Regions from separate parts of the Cytobacillus sp. FSL H8-0458 genome, predicted to be linked through region 1. Evidence: riboswitches for the same ligand, from Rfam matches in the RefSeq annotation. Region 1 holds a riboswitch; each other region holds the start of a gene.
What was found. A riboswitch is a leader RNA that binds a small molecule or an ion and turns the genes downstream of it on or off. The one in region 1 is predicted to bind thiamine pyrophosphate.
Positions count from the first base shown of each region.

Region 2: linked by a shared signal. The riboswitch ahead of NYE23_RS13355 (ABC transporter substrate-binding protein) and the one ahead of tenA (thiaminase II) in region 1 are both predicted to bind thiamine pyrophosphate.
Region 3: linked by a shared signal. The riboswitch ahead of NYE23_RS14470 (YkoF family thiamine/hydroxymethylpyrimidine-binding protein) and the one ahead of tenA (thiaminase II) in region 1 are both predicted to bind thiamine pyrophosphate.

Region 1 covers NZ_JBBOBR010000001.1:3,750,571-3,758,499, forward strand. Annotated here, with positions in the region: partial or broken gene NYE23_RS18790 (manganese catalase family protein) at 1-372, shown strand, start outside; gene NYE23_RS18795 (polysaccharide deacetylase family protein) at 634-1,341, shown strand; gene NYE23_RS18800 (DedA family protein) at 1,338-1,925, shown strand; gene NYE23_RS18805 (MGDG synthase family glycosyltransferase) at 1,942-3,087, shown strand; gene NYE23_RS18810 (DUF6843 domain-containing protein) at 3,142-3,978, opposite strand; gene NYE23_RS18815 (TIM barrel protein) at 4,110-4,943, opposite strand; partial or broken gene NYE23_RS18820 (DUF1287 domain-containing protein) at 5,233-5,753, shown strand; gene tenA (thiaminase II) at 5,774-6,466, opposite strand; TPP riboswitch at 6,526-6,628, opposite strand; gene thiW (energy coupling factor transporter S component ThiW) at 6,765-7,253, opposite strand; TPP riboswitch at 7,368-7,484, opposite strand; gene NYE23_RS18835 (DUF302 domain-containing protein) at 7,554-7,929, opposite strand, start outside.
Region 2 covers NZ_JBBOBR010000001.1:2,741,627-2,749,555, reverse strand. Annotated here, with positions in the region: gene NYE23_RS13375 (TatD family hydrolase) at 1-417, opposite strand, end outside; gene NYE23_RS13370 (ABC transporter ATP-binding protein) at 430-1,164, opposite strand; gene NYE23_RS13365 (ABC transporter permease) at 1,161-1,928, opposite strand; gene NYE23_RS13360 (thiamine-binding protein) at 1,925-2,218, opposite strand; gene NYE23_RS13355 (ABC transporter substrate-binding protein) at 2,233-3,237, opposite strand; TPP riboswitch at 3,346-3,454, opposite strand; gene NYE23_RS13350 (YkvA family protein) at 3,528-3,941, opposite strand; gene NYE23_RS13345 (NAD-dependent deacylase) at 4,089-4,802, shown strand; gene tatA (twin-arginine translocase TatA/TatE family subunit) at 4,926-5,099, shown strand; gene treP (PTS system trehalose-specific EIIBC component) at 5,385-6,788, shown strand; gene NYE23_RS13330 (glycoside hydrolase family 13 protein) at 6,879-7,929, shown strand, end outside.
Region 3 covers NZ_JBBOBR010000001.1:2,963,875-2,971,803, reverse strand. Annotated here, with positions in the region: gene NYE23_RS14480 (ABC transporter ATP-binding protein) at 1-1,661, opposite strand, end outside; gene NYE23_RS14475 (ECF transporter S component) at 1,645-2,241, opposite strand; gene NYE23_RS14470 (YkoF family thiamine/hydroxymethylpyrimidine-binding protein) at 2,243-2,848, opposite strand; TPP riboswitch at 3,228-3,329, opposite strand; gene NYE23_RS14465 (Cof-type HAD-IIB family hydrolase) at 3,556-4,422, shown strand; gene NYE23_RS14460 (coproporphyrinogen III oxidase) at 4,677-6,191, shown strand; gene NYE23_RS14455 (long-chain fatty acid--CoA ligase) at 6,339-7,929, shown strand, end outside.

The DNA of each region.
Region 1 (7,929 bases):
CGTCTGCAGGCTGCCCGCCTCTATGAGATGACAGATGATAAAGGCATTAAAGATCTGCTTTCCGTCCTGATTGCCAGAGATGCCTACCACCAAAACCAATGGGCTGCAGCAATAGCAGAGCTTGAGGAAAAAGAAGGCCTGCTTGTCCCCAGCACCTTCCCGCGGGAAAATGAACGCACAGATATCGCTTACACACTCTACAACCTATCAGCAGGCGAAGAAAGCAGCACTGGCAGATGGGCACAGGGCCCTGCTCTTGATGGCCAGGGAGAATACAAATATGTAAGCAATCCGAAGCCGGAAGGCGACAAGCCAATGCTTAAGCCTGCACCTCCAAATCTTCATAACACATTGCCAATGGATTTAAAATAAATTCCGGCCAATACAGGCTGTTGCATTCAGCCTGTTTTATTATTCAATCAAACGTTTGATTGAATTGGACCGGTTTTCCTCTCCTCTCCATTGACTTCCTTCAAATTTTTTATATGATAAAACCATCTCACCTTAAATCATGAATGGAATAATTAATCTAAATTTTATTTTCCTTACATTCACTCTGAACATTAAGGTTACCCTCACTATTAAAAGGGAATGAAAATAAGTGATTCATCCGCTGGAAAGGATCTAGTTTGCATGATTTATTTTTTTACCGCCGCACTGATTATATTTATTAGTTACGCAGTTCTGCCCACTGTGCTCATACGATTGCTGAATTGGGGAATTGTAAAAGATATAACACAGCCAAATTCCATTGCTTTAACCTTTGATGATGGTCCTGATCCTCAGTATACTGCGAGGCTCCTGGATGTCTTAAAAAAGCATGAAGCAAAAGCAGCCTTTTTTGTTGTCGGGGAAAAAGCAGCCAAGCATCCATTGCTGCTTAAAAGAATGCAGGCAGAAGGGCATACAATTGGCATCCATCATTATCGGCATATCTCAAGCTGGATCCTTTCACCGGGATCATTAAAAAAACAGCTGGAACAAACAAAACAATCTATAGAAGCTACAATTAATGAAGAAGTCTATTTCTACCGTCCGCCATGGGGCCACTTCAATTTATTTACCCTTTGGATAGCAAGGAATTATAAGATTATTATGTGGTCGGGGATTTTCAAAGATTGGAAGATCAAGCATATGAGGAATACCCTTTCCGATTCGCTGGCAAAAGAAACCGTGCCTGGCCGTATTTTTCTTCTCCACGACAGCGGTGAAACTCTTGGCGCCGACTCCAGTGCACCTGAACATATGATTGCCCATCTGGACGAGTATTTGCAGCAGGAAGCACTAAAAGGGATCCTATTTGTTTCTTTAAAAGAAGTATATCAGGGGCATCGCATATGAGTACTGAAACAATTATTGAATTTATTTCGTCATACGGGTATTGGATCATCTTTTTATTTTTATTTTTCGGGATTGTCGGCATTCCAGCTCCGGAAGAATCGCTATTATTCCTGATTGGCGTGTTAATTGGAAATCACAAATTAAGCTTTGCCGAATCTGCTTTGTGCGCAGAATCAGGTGTGCTGCTCGGAATGCTATCAGCCTATTGGATCGGTAAAAAAGCAGGCACGCCCTTTCTCAGAAAATATGGCAGATATATTGGGATCACGGAAAAAAGATGGAATACCGCACAGAAAAAATACATGGAAAATCATCGTTTTATGATTTTTGCGGGTTTTTATATGCCGGGAATACGTCAGATTAGCCCTTACTTTGCCGGCATTTCAAAAGTACCTTTTCATCAGTATCTTCTATATTCTGCGGCAGGCTCCCTGAGCTGGGTTCTCCCTATAATTGCTGCGGGATACTTTGCAGGAAGTTTCTTAGATATAAATCCTGAGTATGTTCCATATCTAGGGGTTGTTTTATTAGTTTTATTTGTAATTTACATGCTGGTTAAATATGCCAAATCTAAATCCAATTAACAGAAAGGAGGGTATTATGAAAGTTCTCCTGCTCCCATTATTTCAATTTCCCACGGGACATTCAAAAGTAGCCAAAACACTTCAGGACCATATTAAAAGCCAATATCCTGATGCGGAAATTAAAATAGTCGACTTTCTTTCCTATTGCAGTGATAAGCTTGAAAAGCTGGTCTCAGGCATATATTTAAAAGGGTTCCTGGGTGCTCCTTTCCTTTACAGGGCTTTATATTACACCATTATGTATAAACAGCATCCTTTTAAATTGCAGCCTGATTTACAGGTTCTTTCCTATTATTTTGAAAGAAAAATGCAGAAGTTCCTTGATGAAGAAAAACCTGATTTAATATTTTGCACTCATTCTTTTCCATCCGGAATCATCAGTTCACTAAAGCAAAAGGGACAATACCGGGACATTACTGCGGTGAATGTTTACACGGATTTTTTTATAAATGATATATGGGGAAAACGGGGAATTGACTTTCATTTCGTTCCTCATACTGAGGCGAAGGAAAAGCTTATTAAAAAACATCATATTCCGGAGGATCATATTTTTGTTACGGGCATTCCGGTTCATTCTGCCTATCACCTCCCGGCTCCATTCAAGAAAGATAACCAGATACGCCATATCCTGGTTGCAGGAGGAAACAGCGGCTTAGTAAACTGTGATTTTATAGAATCTATACAAAAGGTTCCGCATATTCGATTTCTGATCCTTTGCGGAAATAATGACGAATTGTATAGCTCACTCAAAGCACTTGATTCAAAACAAATCGAGCCCATTGGATATATTGAAGACCCATTTGAAATGAACCAGCTGTATAATAAAGCGGATGCTATTTTGACCAAACCAGGCGGAGTTACAATTAGTGAAGCACTGCAAAAGAAACTTCCGATTCTGGTCCATACCTCACTTCCGGGGCAAGAGGAAATCAATTTGGACTATTTGCTTGAGAAAAATCTGGTGACTGTCATTTACGACAGGCAAATTACTGAACAGCTTAATAATGAAGAAGCTATACTTAGTCTAAGAAAGCACATTGATTCTTATCTGGAAAAAGTCACTTGCCCATTGGACTATGCCATCTTCATTTCAATTAAAAGCACCGGCAGAAAAACGCCGGAAACTGTTCATTCCTTGAGAGCCGTTCCAACTATAAAATAAACCTTCAGGTCATTAATAATTAAACAGCCTGAGATCTCCAGGCTGTTTTTCATATCAATCAAACGTTTGATTGATCAATCCTTCTTCATAAAGAATATCCTCAATACCAGGACCATTTCCTTGATCAGCCATGTCCTCCTCACAGCCAACCGAAAAATAGGTATACGAATAATCATATCCGTCTCCCTGTACACCGCCTGCTCCGCCATGTGAAATACAGCTTTCCGGTATAAGTTCACGCTTTCCCTTGTCATCCACATAATAGTACAAGTCTTCAATATACCCTTCACTTTGCGGTAAAGAGGTAATGGCATATCCCCTGTCATTCACCCGAAATACATCATACTCCCCTTCTGTCTCAGGCACAGGAGCAATCTCTATTTCATGAACAATTCTCACCTGACCGGCATACCCTTTTGGAATCAGATAAAGATCATGAGTTTTTTCTTCCAGATCTGCATGCTGGAGCATCCAAAAGAACCCTGCCGGCAGCAGGCAAGCAACGAGGAAACCTGCTGCATTCAAAGTAACCTTCCTGCCACCTGGCATCTCGCGGTCCCATTTCCGCCACTCGTCCACTAAAAAGAAAAGGACCGCAGAAATAAATGCGCAGAAAGCAAACCCTTCCATAATAAAATAAGTGACTGCAGCCAAAAAAGTATGTATCAAAGCAGCAGCAGGAAACCGCCAAACTGCTAGATTTCTAGTAAGTAACTCGGAAAGCATCGAAACTGGAACACCATATATCACATTTCCGAAAAGGCAGTACAAAAAAACCACAATCAGAAAAAAAGAAAACAGTTCCCCTTCTGAAAAGAAAAAGAGAAGCCAAAATCCAAAGGTAAAAAGAATGGAAGCCTGCAGGGCCGTTTTAATTTTTGATCCCAGCATAGGATAAATGAACCTCCTCTTTTTATTGTGAATAACTTCACATATATCATAGCATATTTACATAATTATTCCCATACTCACTATAATAACCTATCATTTTCAACCTGCTCGAAATTATGCCAGGCTGTGCCCTAACTAGCAGACCCTTCCTCAATCACCTCTATTGCCCACCTGATTCCTTCTTCCACCTCTTCTTCCGGAGGGTTCGTGTGTGGTGTGTACTCCATGACAAAAAATACATCCTCACATTCCTTTGCTAAAAGATCCATCAGCTTCTTAATTTTATGATGACTGCCATCATTCTCATGAGATGGATGCACAGGCACCCAAATATATTTATCACCCTGGTATTCAACATTATGTAAATGAACGACTTTCACAAACTCGGTCCATTTTTCTATATAATTTATGGCCTTCCCGCCTGCGGCCATTATATAATCCCCGATATCAATACATAGGCCTAGTCCGTATTTCCTCCATGTCTCTACAGAAAAACAGTCAAGATATTGAATTCCTGCGGGCGATTGCTTGAATCCCAATTTAGGTTCACACACAATCATAATCCCATATTTTCTCTGAAGAGCACTGAGTTTCTTGAGTCCCTCCTCAATGATCTCTGCCGGGTACCCACTTGTTTCCTTTTTAAAGTAAGGAAAGTGCACCAATATGTATTCAGCCCTAAGCCGGGACACCCTTTCTACTTCCTCCTCAAACTGGATCCATGCTTCCTCTGGATTCATACTGACCTTTTCCAGCAGATCGTATTTGCTTTTTCCCCGGAAAAGAGGCGAATGAAGACCAAAGCTTTTGTTTGTTTTGCCCAGTAATTCAATAAAGCTATGAAAGGATTCTTCATCTTGAAATTCGCCTATCTCAATATGCGGCAAATAACTTTTAAAAAGTTTATGAAACAGCTTGCTGTCTGACAAAATGACGCTTCCCGATAACCCTATTCGATGGACCATGATATCTCCCCTCATACGCATTCTTATATCAATCTTATCATAACCCATGTAACTTATTGGAAAATCACACCGTCTAATCATTAAAATACAAGAGGAGACTTTTATGATTAGAAAAGTGTTGGCTTCCATAATCGGAGTACTGTTATTATTCATTCTTTTTTTCCGGAGCGGAATCATTTTGGATTCCACCGGCATTCATTTTGGAAACCCTTTTGCAAAGAAAGTTGTGGTGCCTTCTGATTACTCACAGGCTGATTTAAATCAAAACGGCATTGCTGAACCACTTGATATGGTCCTGACAGCCAGAAAAGAAGTGGAACAGCGCACTCCATATAAAAGTGCTTACTATGCGGGAGGCTATCCGCCCGATGGCGAAGGTGTCTGTACAGATGTGATTTGGAGGGGTTTCCAGGGGGCTGATGTAACCATAAAGGATCTTATTGATCAGGATATCGCTGAGAATACGGACTTGTATTCAAGAGTCCAGGGCAAGCCGGATCCGAACATTGATTTCAGGAGGTGCCAAACCAGAATGTCTTTTTTAGCCGCTTCGCAAAGTCATTAACAACAGACCTGATTCCAGGAGATGTTAAGAACCTTCAGCAATGGCAGCCGGGTGACATTGTGGTTTTCCTTTCTCCTAAATTCGACCATGTGGCAATCATATCTGATAAACGGACGAAAGATGGCATTCCATACGTTATACATAACTCCACACCATTTGCAGCAGAAGTAAAACTATCTTCTTTTAAGACTCCCATTACCGCTCACTACAGATGGGATTTTGAAAAAACGCCTGCACTGCCATAAAGCAGATGCAGGCGTTTTTCTTATTTTACTACTGCTGCAGGATTGCCCGCCGGCCACTCTTCGCAGGTATAAGCCATCTCCCAGAAGCCAAGCTCCAGCTGGCAGCTTTTTCGGAAAGCATCCTTCATTCGCTGCCTATCTTCCGGTGATGCCGCATCAGCAAGCTCATCCAAACGGTTTCTCATATTCATGGTCACAGCTTCGACTCTAAGATTTGCATAAAAAGAGATCCACGGATAAAACGGATGGTTCTCATCTGGCTCATATTGCTTCATGAGCTCAAGCCCAATTTCCCAATAAGTCCATGGACAAGGCAATAATGCAGCTAGGATTTCACCCATGCCGCCTGTGTGGGCATGATACATCATATGCTTTACATAATGATCAGCTGTTGGCGGGAGCGGATATCCCTGCAATGCTTCGTAATCCACGCCAATCTGCTGGCAAAAATTATGATGGGGATGCACTTCGCTGTTCAATACGAATTCTATTTGCTGATTAAAATAAGCAATATCCTTTCGCTCTGCAGACTTTGAAATGGCAATCCCATAAATATGCATGAACGCATTCAAATACTCAAAATCTGCTTTAATGTAATGGGCCAGTGCCTCTTTCGGCACATCCCCTCTCCCGATCCCCTGGACAAACGGGTGCTCAAATATCAGTTTAAACAAATCTTCATTTTCCTTGCGCAGAATCTCTGAAAAAGTCATAAAAAATAGCCTCCTTATTAAATTCAGAAGCTGCCGGGGAAAAAGCATGAGGATATAGATTGAGGTCCTCACCGCTTCCCTGCGCTGGAATTATCCAGATCAGGTTCCAAGGGACAAAGGAGAAAGCTCCTTATCTCAGCCGTAGCGCCCCTAGCAGTTTTCTAACGTTTTTTGTTTTTTACCAATTTTTCACTTGTGGTTTTTCGCTCATAAATCGTAAATTTCGCTCATAAAGCCAGATTGTTATGATGCTCTCCCCTAATCGGCTTACTTATCTTACTTCTCCAGCCCAAAATCATCACATATTCTGAACCAAATTCTTCTCTTTAACCTTCGCTAACACCATCCAGCCTATCGTCGCACCGGCAATGCTGCTGACCAGAAACGGCGGCACAAAGAAGAATGCACCAGCTGCACTGCCCATAAGAAACTTTGCGAATGGAACGGCAAACAATGCACCGATTATGCCGGTGCCCACCACCTCTCCAGCGGCAGCCCATATTTTCCGTCCGAACTTCAAATAAAGGACACCAGCCAAAAACGCACCGATCATGCCGCCTGGAAACGCAAGCAGCGTCCCGAAACCAAGCAAATTACGCAGCAAAGCAATCATAAAAGCGACTGCTGCTGCAGGCAGGGGTCCAAGGGTCACCGCTGCCAATACATTTACCGCATGCTGGACCGGATAGGCCTTCGCTATACCAGCCGGGAACCAGAGTAAATGGGATCCCAGTGTCCCAATCGCCGTAAATAAAGCCATCGTAGTTAACAATCGGGTTCTGCTCATCTAAACCTCCTTTCTAAAAGGGCAGCCTGATTGCTTATCAGGATAAGAAGTATGTATACAAAAAATGCCAGATCCCCACAAAGGACCCGGCATGGTTTAAGTATATGAATCGACAATTGTCAAATCCTACTTCCCTCCGCTGGCATTAACCAGATCAGGTCCATAAGAGTCGGAAAGCTATAAGCGCTTTCCTCTCAGCCCGCACATTTCGGGGCACCCCTAGTAGTTACATAGATATTTAATTTGATAAGCTGTCTCAAGCTTAACAAATTATCACGGCACTGTCATCAATCTTTTAGCTTATAAACTTTTCTTGATGCACTGGATTAAGCGCTCTTCAATTTCTGCTGCGAAGCTTTGAACAGATTCGTCATTGATTAGCTCAATCATACTAGTCGGCTTAGGCATCCCAATTTTCGTTTTGCCCTTGTCTTCATAGACGACAATTTTACAAGGCAGGAAGTAGCCGGCCATTTTATTCTGTGTTAAAACGCGATGTGCTTCATCCGGATTACATACCTCTAACACATGGAATGCCTCGTTATATTCCAAGCCTTTTTCCTGCAGCTTCTCCTGAACATTAAACTGCCATAGAACTCCGAACTTTTCGTCCTTCAGACTTCCTTCCAGTGAGAATATCGCTTCTTCAATTGATTTTTCGGTTTCAGCTGTGTAA
Region 2 (7,929 bases), 1.0 Mb from region 1:
AATCGGTGCATCATCATAAATTGAATGGAGGACAATGGGCTTATCCAACCTGTTAGCAAGCTTAATAAATTCTTCGAGAAGTTCAATATATCCGCCAGACAGCCTGCTCCCCTCAGACCTCAAATAGTATGGAAGGCCAACCTCGCCAACAGCAGCCATCTGTTCTGTGTGAATCCTTATCCAGCTGAAAAGCTCTGATATATCATGATCACTGGGCAGAACCTGTTCAGGGTGGAAACCAAAGGCAGGTTTTACAAAGGGATAAATTTCTGCAAGAGCAAGATTCCTTTTGCAGGAGGCTAAATCACTTGAAACTGTAACAAGTGAAAGCTTAAACGTCAGCTCATGAAACATTTTTTCTATATCACTATTGCTGTACTTATCAAGATGAATATGGGCATCAATATACTTATCCATTGCTGTTGCCTCCTAATGATTTTTCAGCGCATGATGGATGCTTCTTTTGCATTCAAGGAAATTTTCATCCAGGAAAATTTCCTCCATCCGCGGCCTCACAAAAGGCACTTTATATTCTTGAACCACTTTAGCAGGCTTGCTGCCGAGTATCAATATTCGATCGGAGAGGTAAATGGCTTCTTCGATATTGTGAGTGACAAACAGAATCGTCGGCATATGTTCATTCCAAATATCGAGAAGCCATTTTTGCATATCAAGACGGGTAAGCTCATCCAAAGCTGAAAAGGGTTCATCCAGCAGTATGATTGGCTGTGGGCTTAATAGTGCCCGGATAAAGGCGGCCCTTTGCTTCATGCCTCCTGATAATTCATGCGGAAATGCATTTTCATAGTCACCGAGTCCCGCTTTTTGAAGCATTTTTCTGGCTGTTTCCGGATCGGCTTTTCCCATAATTTCCTGGCCAAGCAGAACATTCTGAAGGATGGTTCTCCATGGCATCAGGGAAGGAGTCTGGGGCATATAGCTAATTGAACCGCGTTTGCCGTTGATCTCTTCATTCCGAAGTGTTATGGACCCTTCATCAGGCAGGAGCATCCCGCCAATCAGGTTAAAGATGGTGCTCTTTCCGCTGCCTGATGGACCTAGAATTGAAACAAACTCTCCTTCATTTACTTGAAAACTCAAATTGCTTAAAACCTGATTTGAATCAAAACTTTTCGTTAGAGAATTAACCGATAGTTGTATCATTTCCTGCCACTCTCCCTGGACTTCCATTTAATAAGCAAACGTTCTGACAGTAATATACCTCCAAAAAGCAGCAAACTTAACAGCATAATCGCAAGTATGGCTACAAAAACACGGTCTGTCCGAAATGATGAAGAGGCTAGAGTCATATAAACCCCTATTCCAGCTTTAGCTCCGAGCCATTCAGATATTACAGCACCCATCACACTATAGGTTGCAGAGATCTTTAGCCCGGAAAATAAAGATGGAAGGGAATGGGGAAGCTCCAGCTTCCAAAACAGCTGTCCTCTGCCGGCTCCAGCCATCAGCATATAATGCCTGAGTTCTCCTGGAGTTTGCCGAAATCCATCCAATGCTGCAACAGTAATGGGGAAGAAGCATACCAGTGTAATGACAATAAGTTTTGGAAGTATGCCAAATCCAAACCATACAACCAGTAAAGGCGCCAGAACAATTATTGGCACATTCTGTGAAAGGATGAGAAGCGGGTAAACAGACTCCCTTATAAAAGGTAATAAGTGCAATATAACAGCTGTAAGCAATCCGGTGGCAGTGCCAATGGCAAACCCCCATAGTGAAAGCAGGACTGTCGATTGAAGATGCGGGCGGAAGCCCTCCCAGCCCAAAGCCGCCTCCTGAATGATATCTGTCGGGGGAGGCAGGAGCCAAGCAGGGACTTTTGCCAGATTTACCGCCACCTCCCAAAGAATGAATAAAAGGAGGAGAACCGCAGCCGGCCTCCACCCTTTTCTAAATACATTATTCATGGACGGTATTTCTCCGTTAAATCACTCATTTCAATTCCGTCCGGCTGATACAGAATTTTAACCTGTGAGATAACATTGCTGCTTCCTTTTTCAATCATTTTTCTGTTCATATCAGCAATGATTTTCAATAAATGTTCTAAATCGCCTTCCATCGTTGTTTCCAGGGGATGCACTTCGTACTTAACACCGGATTGCTGAATAATGCTGATTGCTTCATCAACGTATGGTATAACATTTTCCCCATCTTTTGTTTTTGGTATGATTTGAATGCTTACAAGTGCGTTTGCCATTTAATAAACTCTCCTTATTCCGGCAGGAAGTCATTTGTAAATGCTTTGCCGGCATCTAATTCTTTATCTAAAAGACCATTTTCATGCATCCAGTCTGCATAGTTTTCCCAGACCTCAAGCTTTTGTTCACCCCATTTTGAAGCATCATCCTGATAGCGGGGTGATAGCCATTCCTGGCTCTTTTTGACCAATTCGCTGTCCAGGTCCGGAGCATTCTTTAACAAAATATCTGCTGCTTCGCCAGGCTGCTCGATTGCAAATTCATACCCTTTGGCTGCTGCTTTTACAAATGCTTTGACAGTATCCGGATCATCTGCAATCATTTTTTCGCTGGTCGCGAGAACGGGCGTGTAGTAATCCAGTTTTTCTGAGTAGTCAGTAAGATAGACCATATTAATCTTTTCCCCCCGAAGTTCTGCTTCTACACCTGTCCATCCGTAATAAATCCATGCGAAGTCTATATCTCTTTTAACAGCTGTAAAAAAGTCAGCATTCCCCATGTTAACGATTGAGACCTTATCAACATCGGCGTTTTCCTTTTTCATTAGGGAGTCTATTACCGATTTTTCTACAGGAGCTCCCCAGCCGCCATAAGTTTTTCCTTCAAAGTCTTTCGGCGATTTAATATTTTTTTCAGCAGGTGATGCAAAACCGGAAGTATTATGCTGTATTACAGCTGCTATAGAAACAAGGGGAACGCCCTGTACACGTGCTTCCGTGATGCTTTCCTGATAGCTGACACCGAAATCAGCCTTGCCTGATGCAGTCAATTGATCTGAACCTGCTTCACCTGGCATTATAATTTCGACATCGAGTCCTTCTTCTTTAAAATATCCTTTGTCCTTTGCGGCATACAAGCCGGTATGGTTGGTATTGGGTGTCCAATCCAATACAACAGTAACTTTTTTCAAATCTTGTTTGCTGTCTGCATCTTTGCTTCCAGTCTGATTATCCGTTCCATTACCGGCACAGCCTGAAAGAAGCAGCAGTGAACAGATAGCTGCAATCCACTTTTTCATAAGTAATCCTCCTAAAAACCTTTATGTAATAAGGAAAGTTAATGATAGTCTGCCCTTAAAAAATAAAAACGCCCCGGTATAAACCAGGGCGCATATAAAAACATTTAGTATGTTTAAGAATATGTTCCCTACGCTGGTATGAGCCAGATCAGGTTCAAAGGGTCAGCATCTTAATGATGAAGTCTCAACCGGCATACCGGTTCCCCTACATTTCTTGCTATTTAATTTTGAAGGCATAAATACTTTCCATCATTATTATAGCAAATAATATCAAAATGGACAGAAAATATTTATTTCATCTCAATGGTCCTGCTCTCTTTCCAGATTTTGAATTTTTCAAGTTCACCTGTAATTTGGCTGACGGCAAAACCAAGGACTGCTGCATCATCTAAGATTCCCATTCCTATTAAAAAGTCAGGAACAAGATCTATAGGGGAAACAAAGTATAGTATGGTAGCAATAATAAAGATAATCGACTTTTTTGAAATATGCCGGTAATCGCCTTTAGACCATGCCTTAACTAAATCGATTAGAAGCTGAAACTTTTCCCATATATCACTTAATGAAGATTTGTTTTTATCTGCTTTAAGTGTAGCCTTTTTTAGCAGTCCTTTTGTTTTTTCAGGGTCCTCAGCATAACGTTTGGCCCTGGAAGAAAATTTTTTATAGCCGTCCTTATAATCTTTCGTTTCTATTTCAGGCATAGCTATCACTCCTATATTTGATAATTCGCATAAACAGTTATAATCTAGTATTTACCGCATACCTGACATGACATAAACATTTGAGTAGGAGAAATAAATGGAAATCAAATTTAACCTGTGACAAAACCTAATGGGGAGCTGATATCTATGCTTGAGAAATGGCTGAAGGAATCTAATTATACAGTAATATTAACTGGAGCAGGAATGTCGACGGAAAGCAGACTGCCTGATTTCAGGTCTGCCAATAATGGATTATGGAATGGGAAAGATCCCGGAAAAATAGCCAGTACAGACGCGTTAAATGAAAATGTGAACGAGTTTATAGAATTTTATCGGCACAGGGTAATCGGGCTTAAGGAGTGCACTCCCCATCAAGGGCACTATATACTTGCAGATTGGGAAAAGAGAGATATTATTAAGAGCATTATCACCCAGAATGTGGATGGATTTCATGGACTGGCGGGAAGTAAAAAAATATCAGAGCTCCATGGGAATTTGCAGACACTCCATTGCCAGAAATGTAAAAAAGAGTTCCCGAGCGAGGGGTATTTACATGGACAATTCCAATGTAATTGCGGGGGTGTGCTCCGTCCTTCAGTAGTTCTGTTTGGGGAAATGCTTCCTGAGGAGGCTTTGGATTTCGCAGCAGATGAAACAGAAAAGGCAGAACTTTTTATTGTTCTGGGATCATCCTTGACTGTAACACCTGCAAATCAGTTTCCGCTGATAGCCAAACAAAACGGAGCAAAACTAGTGATTATTAATATGGAACCTACGGATTTCGACATTTATGCTGATGAAGTGATCCATGAACGCAAAATTGGTGAAGTGCTGGATGAACTTGATAGAGCCTTTAAATAGTCGAAAAACGCGAATTCATGAAAATAGCTCTCATGCTATGATTTTTTTAATCAATCCACTATAATGGACAATGAACATGATTACTACTGCCTCAAGCGATATGATATATAAGGAGTGTTCAGCATGTTATCAAACATCGGTATTCCAGGTTTAATTCTCATCCTGGTTCTGGCTCTGATTATTTTTGGCCCTAAGAAACTTCCTGAAATAGGGAAAGCGTTCGGGGAGACCTTAAAAGAATTTAAGAAATCTACCCGTGAACTCACAAAAGATGATGACGATGATAAAAGGAAATAACCTATTCGATTGGTTTAGGACCGGCTTTGAAGACAAATTAGTCTCGAAGCCGGTTTTTTTGTTTTCTGGCTTCCGAAGCGATGGAATGGGTATAGAAGAGAGGGGAAAGAAAAAATGGTTGACTAACATGTATATACAAGATAGAATGAAAGCGTAAACAGTTCATGTATATACAAGTTGGTTCTTGTATAATGGATAGATTTATAAAAATCGAGAACGATAAATAAGGACCTTATAACTGTTTCTTTCTTTAATATGAAAACGGTAACAGGAGGAGAGGGAAGAATGGCTACAAATAAAGAGTCAGCAGAGCAAATCGTAGAAGCTGTCGGGGGCAGTGATAATATCGCTGCGGCCACTCATTGTGTTACACGGCTGCGTTTTGCGTTAAAAGATGAAGGAAAAGTCAACAAAGAAAAGCTCGAAGATATTGATATTGTAAAAGGTTCATTTTCCACCAATGGACAATTCCAGGTTGTGATCGGACAAGGCCTCGTTGATAAAGTATATAAAGAAATGACAGATGCAACCGGAATTGGCGAATCGTCAAAAGAAGAGACCAAAAGTGCAGCTGCCGAAAACTTAAATCCCCTACAGCGCGGAATTAAAACACTGGCGGATATTTTTATTCCAATCCTCCCGGCTATCGTAACAGCTGGTTTGCTGATGGGAATCAACAACATTATGACAGCACCGGATATTTTCTTCGATGATAAGTCGTTTGTTGAAGTTTATACAAACTGGGCTGATCTGGCGAGCATCATTAATCTGATTGCCAATACTGCTTTCGTATTCCTTCCAGGCCTGATTGGATGGAGTGCTGTAAACCGGTTTGGCGGCAGTCCGCTTCTTGGTATGGTGCTTGGTTTGATGCTGGTGCACCCGGATCTTTTAAATGCATGGGGCTATGGTGCAGCAGAGGAAGTTCCGAAGTGGAATTTATTTGGTCTTGAAATTGAAAAGGTAGGTTACCAGGGCCAGGTATTGCCTGTATTATTTGCTTCATATGTTTTGGCTAAGATAGAAGTATTTCTTCGAAAAAGAATTCCTGATGCTTTTCAGCTTCTGACTGTCGCGCCAATCGCTTTACTAGTTACTGGATTTCTTTCTTTTATTGCCATTGGACCCATTACATTCACGATCGGCAGCTGGATTACAAATGGGGTTGTCGGAATCTTTGATGCTGTTCCAGCCCTTGGAGGCTTGATATACGGAGGATTATATGCACCTTTAGTTATCACTGGCATGCATCATACATTCCTGGCAGTTGATCTGCAGCTAATCGGCAGCATTGGCGGCACGTTTTTATGGCCGATGGTGGCATTGTCCAATATTGCACAGGGTTCAGCCGCTTTTGCCATGATGCTGTTAAGCAAAGGGAACGAAAAGCTGAAAGGGCTTGCGCTCACTTCTTCAATTTCAGCTTGGCTGGGCGTAACGGAGCCGGCGATGTTTGGTGTTAATCTTCGCTTTAAATACCCGTTCTTTGCAGCAATTATTGGATCAGCTGTTGCAGGCATATTCATCACTATTAATGGAGTTAAGGCACCGTCGATAGGTGTAGGAGGCTTGCCGGCATTTTTCTCCATCTTTGCGGAAAACTGGGGTGCTTTCTTTATCGGAATGGGAATCGCACTAGTTGTGCCTTTTTTATTAACTTTAGCTTTCTCGAAATTTAAAAAAGCTTAAATAAAATGATTGATGCCATGGGATTCTATGATTCCATGGTATCGCCATTTTTAGGCTTGCTCAAAATTTAATTATACCGGAGGTCGGATGATGAAGAAGCAATGGTGGAAAGAAAGTGTGGTTTACCAGATCTACCCTCGGAGCTTCATGGACAGCAATGGAGATGGAATAGGAGATTTACAGGGAATTATCTCAAGGCTTGATTACTTGAAAGAGCTTGGAATAGATGTGGTCTGGCTTTCTCCAGTTTATAAATCACCAAATGATGATAATGGCTATGATATCAGTGATTATCAGGATATTATGCGTGAGTTTGGAACAATGAAGGATTGGGAACAGCTTCTTGGGGAGCTGCATAAAAGAGGCATCAAACTCATTATGGACCTGGTGGTGAACCATAGTTCAGACGAGCATATCTGGTTTTCAGAAGCAAGGAAATCGAAAGATAATCCATACAGGGATTACTATATATGGCGTGAAGGAAAGAATGGAAAAGAGCCGAATAACTGGGGCAGCAATTTCGGCGGATCTGCCTGGGAGCTTGACGAAAGTACAGGAGAATATTATTTGCATCTGTTTTCAAAAAAACAGCCTGATCTAAACTGGGAGAATCCGAAACTGAGAACAGAAATATACGACATGATGACCTGGTGGCTTGAAAAAGGGATTGATGGATTCAGAATGGATGTGGTCAACTTTATATCCAAAGTGGAGGGACTTCCTGATGGTGAACCAAAGCCCGGGAAGAAATATGCTTCTGGAAGCAAGTATTATCGAAACGGCCCAAAAATTCATGAATACCTGCAGGAGATGAATGAAAAGGCAATTTCGAAGTATGATGTTATGACTGTCGGTGAAATGCCTGGTGTTAATCCTGAGTGGGCCAGGCAGTATACAGGAGAATCACGCAATGAGCTGAATATGGTCTTCCAGTTTGAACATGTTAGCCTGGATAACGGGCCAAATGGCAAATGGGATCTTAAACCCCTCGATCTATTTGACTTAAAAACAAATCTGACAAAATGGCAAAATGAACTGGATGAGGTTGGCTGGAACAGTCTTTACTTCAATAATCATGATCAGCCGCGCTCTGTTTCAAGATTCGGGAATGATGGAGAGTATTGCGATAAGTCAGCAAAGA
Region 3 (7,929 bases), 790 kb from region 1:
ATATTATTCCTTAGCTTTTCTATGTAAGGAACCTTTAGGGAAGCAACCTTCATAATCTCATCTTTCTTCCATAATGCATCAGGCAAACCGTCGTAGATCTTCTCTCCTTCTGAAAGAACAATTACTTTGTCCGCATAGGAATGAAGGATTTCCATGTCATGTGTGATCATCACCACTGAACCTCGGCTTTGGATCTTTGTTTCCAATAGCATCATAAGCTCCCCTGACGTCCTGGCATCCTGTCCAAATGTCGGCTCATCAAGGAGGAGCAGGTCCTGGTCATTCACAAGCATCGATGCCACACTTAGCCGCCGCTTTTGTCCCTGGCTTAAGGAAAAAGGATGCATGTCAGCACATTGGAGCAAGTCCACTTGAAGCAGAGCAGCCTGAACTGTTTTTTGAATATCGGCATCAGGAATCTGCTGTATTTTTAAACTGAAGGCAATTTCATCATAGACAGAATCTGCAATAAATTGGTGTTCGGGATTTTGAAAAACGTAACTTGATTTCTGTCTTAACTCCTGCTCCTTCCATTGGGAAAGGGGGCGGTCATAAAATAGAATTTTGCCTTTGGAAGGGGTATATAGGCCAGCCAGCAGTCTGGAAAGCGTTGTTTTTCCTGATCCGTTTGAACCGGCAATTACCACAAATTCGCCTTTTTTTACAGAAAAACTAATATTTTTTAGCAAGTCCTTACCAGCTTTATTAAAGGATAGATTCTCTGCTGATAGGATGATCTGCTCTTCAGGGGCTTGGTGTTTGTTTTTCCTGTTGTCTAAAATCTTAAGTGCACCAAAGGGATTTGCAAATCCGGCGATTAATTCCCGATCAGTCAACGGGAGTTTTTCCCCTTTGTAAATACCTGCTTTTTTTCCAGATAGGCCGGCTTTAACCGCGCTTGGCAGCCAGATGCCCTCAAGCAGAAGTTCTTCTGCATATTGATTAAAGCATTCTGCAGTGCTTCCATTAAATAAAATTTCGCCTTCCCTGTTTAAGACCACACAGCGGTCGGTCAAATCAATCCAATCATCCAGCTTGTGCTCAATTATTAGAAGGGAAAATGCCAGGTTCTCTTTAAGCTCTTTGATGATGCGAGTAAGTTCATAGCTTGAAGCCGGGTCCAGATTTGCTGTCGGTTCGTCCAAAATCAGGATATCCGGTTTTAATGATAAAACACATGCCAGTGCAAGCTTTTGCTTTTGGCCCCCGGAAAGGCTGTGGATTGGGGCATGTTTATATGGCAAAAGATGAACAAGCTCCAATGCTTCATCAATCTTACTCTCGATTTCTTCATGCGGCGTTTTCAAATTCTCAAGTCCAAATGCCAGCTCATCCTCGACTGTGGTCATGCAAAATTGGCTTTCAGGGTCCTGAAATACAATCCCAATGTGCTGATTAATTTCACCAGGGCCGAATTCCTCCAGTCTCCTTCCCTTGAATAAAATGCTCCCATCCAATTCGCCATCAACGGCCTCCGGATACAATTTATTTAAGCAGAAAGCTAGTGTGCTTTTTCCCGATCCGCTGGGGCCCAATAGTAGCACTGCTTCCCCTGGATAAAGGCTGAATTGCACATTTTTAAAGATAGGTTTCTCCACATCTTCATATCTGAAGGAAAGCTGTTCAGTTTTTAATATGTGCCGGTTATGCTGTAATGCCATTTTCCGATTTTCCCCTTTTCAGCTCTTTTCCAATAGGAAAGCTGTTTAATGCCCCAGTTTTTGCAAGGCTTTCGCTCAGCCATTTGCCCAGCAATCCAGCTAGTAAAGCACCGCTGATCAGCCTCACAAAAAACATAGCAGTTACATAACCGGGTGAGAGGGCCGCATAGCCGGAAATGAAGTAGCCCCAAATAAAGCTTGTAACAGAAGAGCCCATGCCGGCAGCAATTAACACCCATGTCCGGTAATTATTCCATTTCGCGGCCGCAAAAACAGCTTCCGCTCCAATCCCCTGAATCATGCCAGACAAAATCAGGCGGGGACCGACTGCATTGCCGATCATGACTTCAATCGCTGCAGCGATGGTTTCCGATAAGAAAGCTGCCCCGGGTTTTCTGATTATGTACGCTGCGAGAATTGAAACAATAAACCAAATGCCAAAAATAAGATCATAGCCAATTAAGCCGAACATTGCATATAGCACGTTGCCAAATTGCATGAATACCAGGTATACAACTGCAAACACGACAGCGAGTACAGACAAAACAATGACTTCACGAAGCTTCCACTTTTCAAGCATATTATTCAGTCTCCTTTTTGGATGGACTATTGGCAGACATATTCACCGTCATAACAATATGCGCAGAATTGCTTTTCTTACAGTTTTCAAAAGCATCCTCAAGTGTTTTAAAAACAGAGTGTGCATCCCCATCTAATCTTGAAGCATAATGCACCCCTTTAGTAAAAGTTCCCTGATTCTTTGCAAGCTCGACCTGGTCCATAATGACATTCATGTAATCAGGAATCCCCATCGGATAAAGGGCGAACTGGACCGCGACTTCCTGGCTGATCCCTGCTGCTGATTCTTCATTTGCCCGTTCCTCATTCTCAGCAAGATAAGCATCTCCTGCAGTATCACCGGGACATCCATTTGAAAAAGTGCCGTTAAATACTACATGGTCTCCATGCTTAACTGTTTCAAGATAAATAGCTTTGACCACATCGAAAACATGATTAGATCTGCCTCGCACACAGGTGCTCACATCATCTGTTTCCATCCATACCTTGCTCGTGTCCACTTCTTTTAGAGCTGATAAAATAACATCAGCAAACCTGTCAGTCATGGGGTAAATCGAAAACCTGCACCCTGTAATTTCACTTGTTCCGCATAGAAAATTTTCCTGCATTTTTTCATCCTCCTATTTAAGTTTTAATGAAAGGCTATTTTCGCAAAGTTGTTGCTTTTTGTATCTTATTTACTGAGTTGATTGGAGCGGAAGGTGCGAGATTCTCAAAAATGCATTCGCATTTTCTTCGTGCGGTGTTTTCCGAGGAAGCTTATTCAACCTCCTGCGGGAGTTGCGGGACAGGTGAGACCCCGCAGACGCGAAGCGTCGAGGAGGCTCACCGCCCGCCCCGCGGAAAGCGAGCAGCCTGGAGCGGAAATCAACGGACAACATTAATATGCCAAAAACAACAATTTATACGAAAAGAGCCTAATGAAAATAAAAAACTGCATTCCCATAAGGAAATGCAGTTGAATGTTATCAATACACTATAAATGATAGCCGTTCACCTGCACTTCCCCACGCTGGTATTATCCAGATCGGGTGATAAGAGTCAGAACGGATTGTTCTTCTCAGCCAAAAAGCTCCCCTAGTGCAAAACTTTGATATGCAGTTTTAATGACTCCATCTTAATACGGAGCAAACAAAATGTAAATGAATAATTTATCATTTTTTATATCAAATGATCGGAAAATCAGACAATAGCCGTCATTAAGCAGTAAGCTATGAAAATATTTCCGCATTGTCCATGTTATGTTCTAATCAAGTCCTTTCCTTCATAAAAGTGTAATAGGACAATTTTACACCGAGAATAGGGGGCAAATTGGATGATATACAGAATGCTTGCTTTAAACATAGACGGAACACTACTCCAATCAAATGGAAGACTTCATAAATCAACAAAAGAAGCGATAGAATATGTTCAGCAAAAGGGAATTTATGTAACACTTGTCACTTCCAGAAGCTTTCCATCCGCGAAAAAAGTGGCTAAAGCATTGAAAATCAATTCTTTGCTGGTCACACACAGGGGGGCATATATTGCAGCCTCCCAGGAAAAACCGATATTTGTAAAAAGGATTCAGGAAGATGAAACGTTTGAAATCGTGCGCCTGCTTGAAGGCTTTACCTGTCAAATCAGGCTGGTGCACGAAAAATATTCCCTTGCCAACAAAACGAAGCTCAATACCAATATGCTTGCTAAAACTGTTTTTACAACCGGCGATCCCATTTTTTTTTCCCAGCAATTTGTGGATTCATTAAGTGACACCATATTAGATGAGCCGGTCACACCGCCGAAAATTGAAGTGTACTTTGAAGATAAAGAAGACCTTGAGGATGCTAAGACAGCCATTTGGGGCATGTTTGAAAATGTAGAAGTCATTAAACTGAATGATCTGAGGATGGACATTGTTCCTTCAGGAGTTTCAAAGCTGAATGGTTTGCTTTATTTATGTGAACATCTTGGAATTTCCAGAAACCAAATGGTCGTCATAGGAGATTCTGAAGATGATCTGGAAATGATTGAAGCCGCCGGTCTGGGTGTGGCAATGGGCAATGCCCCGGCAGATGTAAAAAAGGCAGCAGACTGGCTGACACGATCTAATGACCAGAGCGGTGTAAGCTACATGGTTAAAGAACATTTCCGCAAACAGCATCCAATTGACTTCCTGAAGAAAATGAATCTGTTAAAATAAAATTGAATGAAAGAGAGTCGGTCAGGCAGATCGGCTCTCTTTTTTGATTTAGGGCAATGGATAAAGAGAAAGATAGAAAAAGAGTGAATTAAATAAAGCGATCCAAAGTATTCACTTCCCTGATATTGACCTTGTTTCCCCATTTCTGTACACTAAAAGGAGTTTGTCAACATCAATTATAAAGACTCTGCAGCTGCCATCAGTGAGATGAAACACCGGCAGATTATTATATTTTCTAAAAAAAGGTGATAGATTTGAACATTTCAATTTTAGGCATACAGGATGAACGATTCCATCGGCCGCTTCGGCTGATTGGGAACCTCTTTTTTGAAGAATGTGAAGTGGTGCTGGGTGAGAATTCTGCAGCAGATCTGACAATTTCTTTTCAGATTGAGCGAGGACAACACATTAAAGCTGCTGCAGAGCTTACTGATAAAGACAGCAGACATCTTACAGCCAATTTTGAAAAAAATTTCGTTCCGGCTGAGTCAGAAAAAGAGAATTTTAAACAAGTGAAGAATGCTGTATCACATGTATATCTGACTGTTTTGCAGGAATGGACGGGCATTACCCAGAAGTGGGGAATTCTAACGGGGGTACGTCCTACAAAATTGCTTCACCGTGCCATGCAGAATCAGACACCTCTCCAGGAAGCTCATCAGCAGCTGAAGGAGGAGTACTTGATTACAGATGAAAAAATCCAGCTTATGCAGAATATTGTAGACCGGCAGCTTGCTGTTGTGCCAGATCTTTATGACTTGAAAAATGAGGTAAGCATATATATTGGCATTCCTTTCTGCCCGACAAAGTGCGCGTATTGTACTTTTCCCGCATATGCAATTAATGGCAGGCAGGGTTCTGTTAACTCATTTCTTGGCGGCCTTCATTTTGAAATGCGCAAAATTGGTAATTGGCTGAAAGAAAATAATGTAAAAATCACTACTGTCTATTATGGTGGAGGGACTCCGACAAGCATTACGGCAGAAGAGATGGATATGCTTTATGAGGAAATGTATGAATCTTTTCCAGATGTAGAAAACATTAGAGAGGTCACTGTGGAAGCAGGCCGTCCTGATACGATCACACCTGAAAAGCTTGAAGTGCTGAAAAAATGGAATATTGATCGTATCAGCATCAATCCTCAGTCCTATATTCAGGAGACCTTGAAAGCAATAGGCCGTCACCATACAGTAGAAGAAACCGTGGATAAATTCCATTTGGCCCGTAATATGGGGATGAACAACATCAATATGGATTTGATCATTGGACTGCCTGGAGAAGGAGTGCGGGAATTTGCGCATACTCTGGATGAAACAGAGAAATTAATGCCGGAATCCCTTACAGTTCATACTTTATCTTTTAAACGAGCTTCGGAAATGACAAAGAACAAGCAAAAATATAAAGTTGCTGACCGGGAAGAAATTGAAAAAATGATGGATATGGCTGAGGATTGGACAAAAGAGCATAACTACTATCCTTATTATCTTTACCGTCAGAAAAATATTCTCGGCAATCTTGAAAATGTCGGTTATGCCCTTCCAAATCAGGAAAGCATCTATAACATCATGATAATGGAAGAACAGCAGACAATTATCGGGCTTGGCTGCGGGGCTTCCAGTAAGTTCATTGATCCCGAGACAGGAAAAATCACTCATTTTGCAAACCCGAAGGATCCAAAATCGTATAATGACAGTTTTGAACATTATGCAGATGAGAAATTGAAAATATTAAAAGAGCTATTTAATAAACACGAATCCCTTGCCGAATAGGCGGGGATTTTTATTTTAAATATATTTTAGAAAATTAAGAAAAATATTAAAGGAATTCCTGAAAATTAAGAGAATGAATTAGGTAAAAGATCATAGAACTCTATAATTCTAAATGTAAGCGTTTTCTAAAAAGGGGGAATTGTAATGATGATGCAGACACCTTTGACTATGACGCAAATGATCAAGCGGGCAGAAAAGTATTTTCCAAAGAAAACGGTCGTTTCAAGAACGGCCGGCGGAATTCAGAGATTTACATATAAGGAGATTGCAGAACGGACCAGAAAGCTGGCAGAAAGCCTGCAAAAGCTGGGAGTAGATAGAGGGGATAAGGTCGGGACACTGGCATGGAACCATCATCGCCACCTGGAAGCTTATTTCGCCATACCCTGCAGCGGAGCCGTTCTCCACACGATTAATATCCGTCTTTCACCTCAGCATATTACATATATTATTAACCATGCAGAAGATAAAGTGCTGCTTATCGATCCTGACATTGTACCGCTGATTGAGAAGGTTAAGGATGAATTGAAGACGGTAAAGGCGTTCATTATTATGACAGATGAAGAAGAATTGCCGGAGACGTCTCTTTCGCCGGTATACCACTATGAAACGCTTATCAATGAAGCAAGCGGTGCCTATGAATATCCTGATGATCTGGATGAAAATTTACCAGCGGGAATGTGCTATACCTCAGCAACTACAGGCAACCCTAAAGGTGTAGTCTATTCCCACAGAGGCATTGTTCTCCACAGTATGGCACTTGGGATGGCAGACAGTGCAGCGGTAAGTGAGAAAGATATCGCTCTTCCGGTAGTGCCGATGTTCCATGTAAACGCATGGGGGCTGCCGTTTGCTGCTGTCTGGTTTGGAACCGCTCTTGTATTGCCGGGGCCATATTTTACACCGAAACTTCTGGCAGAACTTATTCAAACTGAAAAAGTTACCATAACAGCCGGAGTGCCGACAATCTGGCTCGGATTATTAAAAGAACTCGATGAAAATAAATATGATATGAGCTCACTTCGATCGGTTTTGTGTGGAGGTTCGGCAGCGCCAAAAGGCATGATTAAAGCCTTCGAGCAAAAGCACAAAATTCCATTCATGCATGCATATGGAATGACTGAAACAAGCCCGCTTGTTGTTATTTCGACTTTAAAAAGCTATCAGGAAGAGCTATCTGCCGAAGAGAAGCTGGACATAAAAGCCAAACAGGGCATTCTTGTACCTGGGCTGGAAATGAAGATTGCCGGCAAGGATGGGGAAGCAGCATGGGATGGGAAGGAAATGGGGGAACTCGCCATAAGAGGGCCATGGATTGCTTCTGAATATTATAAAGATGAGCGGACCAATGAAGCATTCCGTGATGGCTGGCTCTACACGGGAGATGTCGTAACCATTGATGAAGAAGGATTTATGAAAATCGTTGACCGGACAAAAGATTTAATTAAAAGCGGAGGGGAGTGGATTTCTTCCGTTGATATCGAAAATGTCTTAATGGCTCATGAATCAGTATTTGAGGCAGCGGTTGTTGCTGTCCCGCATGAGCAATGGCAGGAGAGGCCGGTGGCATGCGTGGTTCTGAAAGAGCCATTTAAAGGGCAAACCACAAAAGAAGAGCTTTATGAATTCCTGAAGCCGCAATTTGCAAAATGGTGGCTTCCGGATGAAATACTTTTCTTTGAGGAAATACCAAAAACCTCTGTAGGGAAATTTCTCAAAATGGCTTTAAGAGACCAGG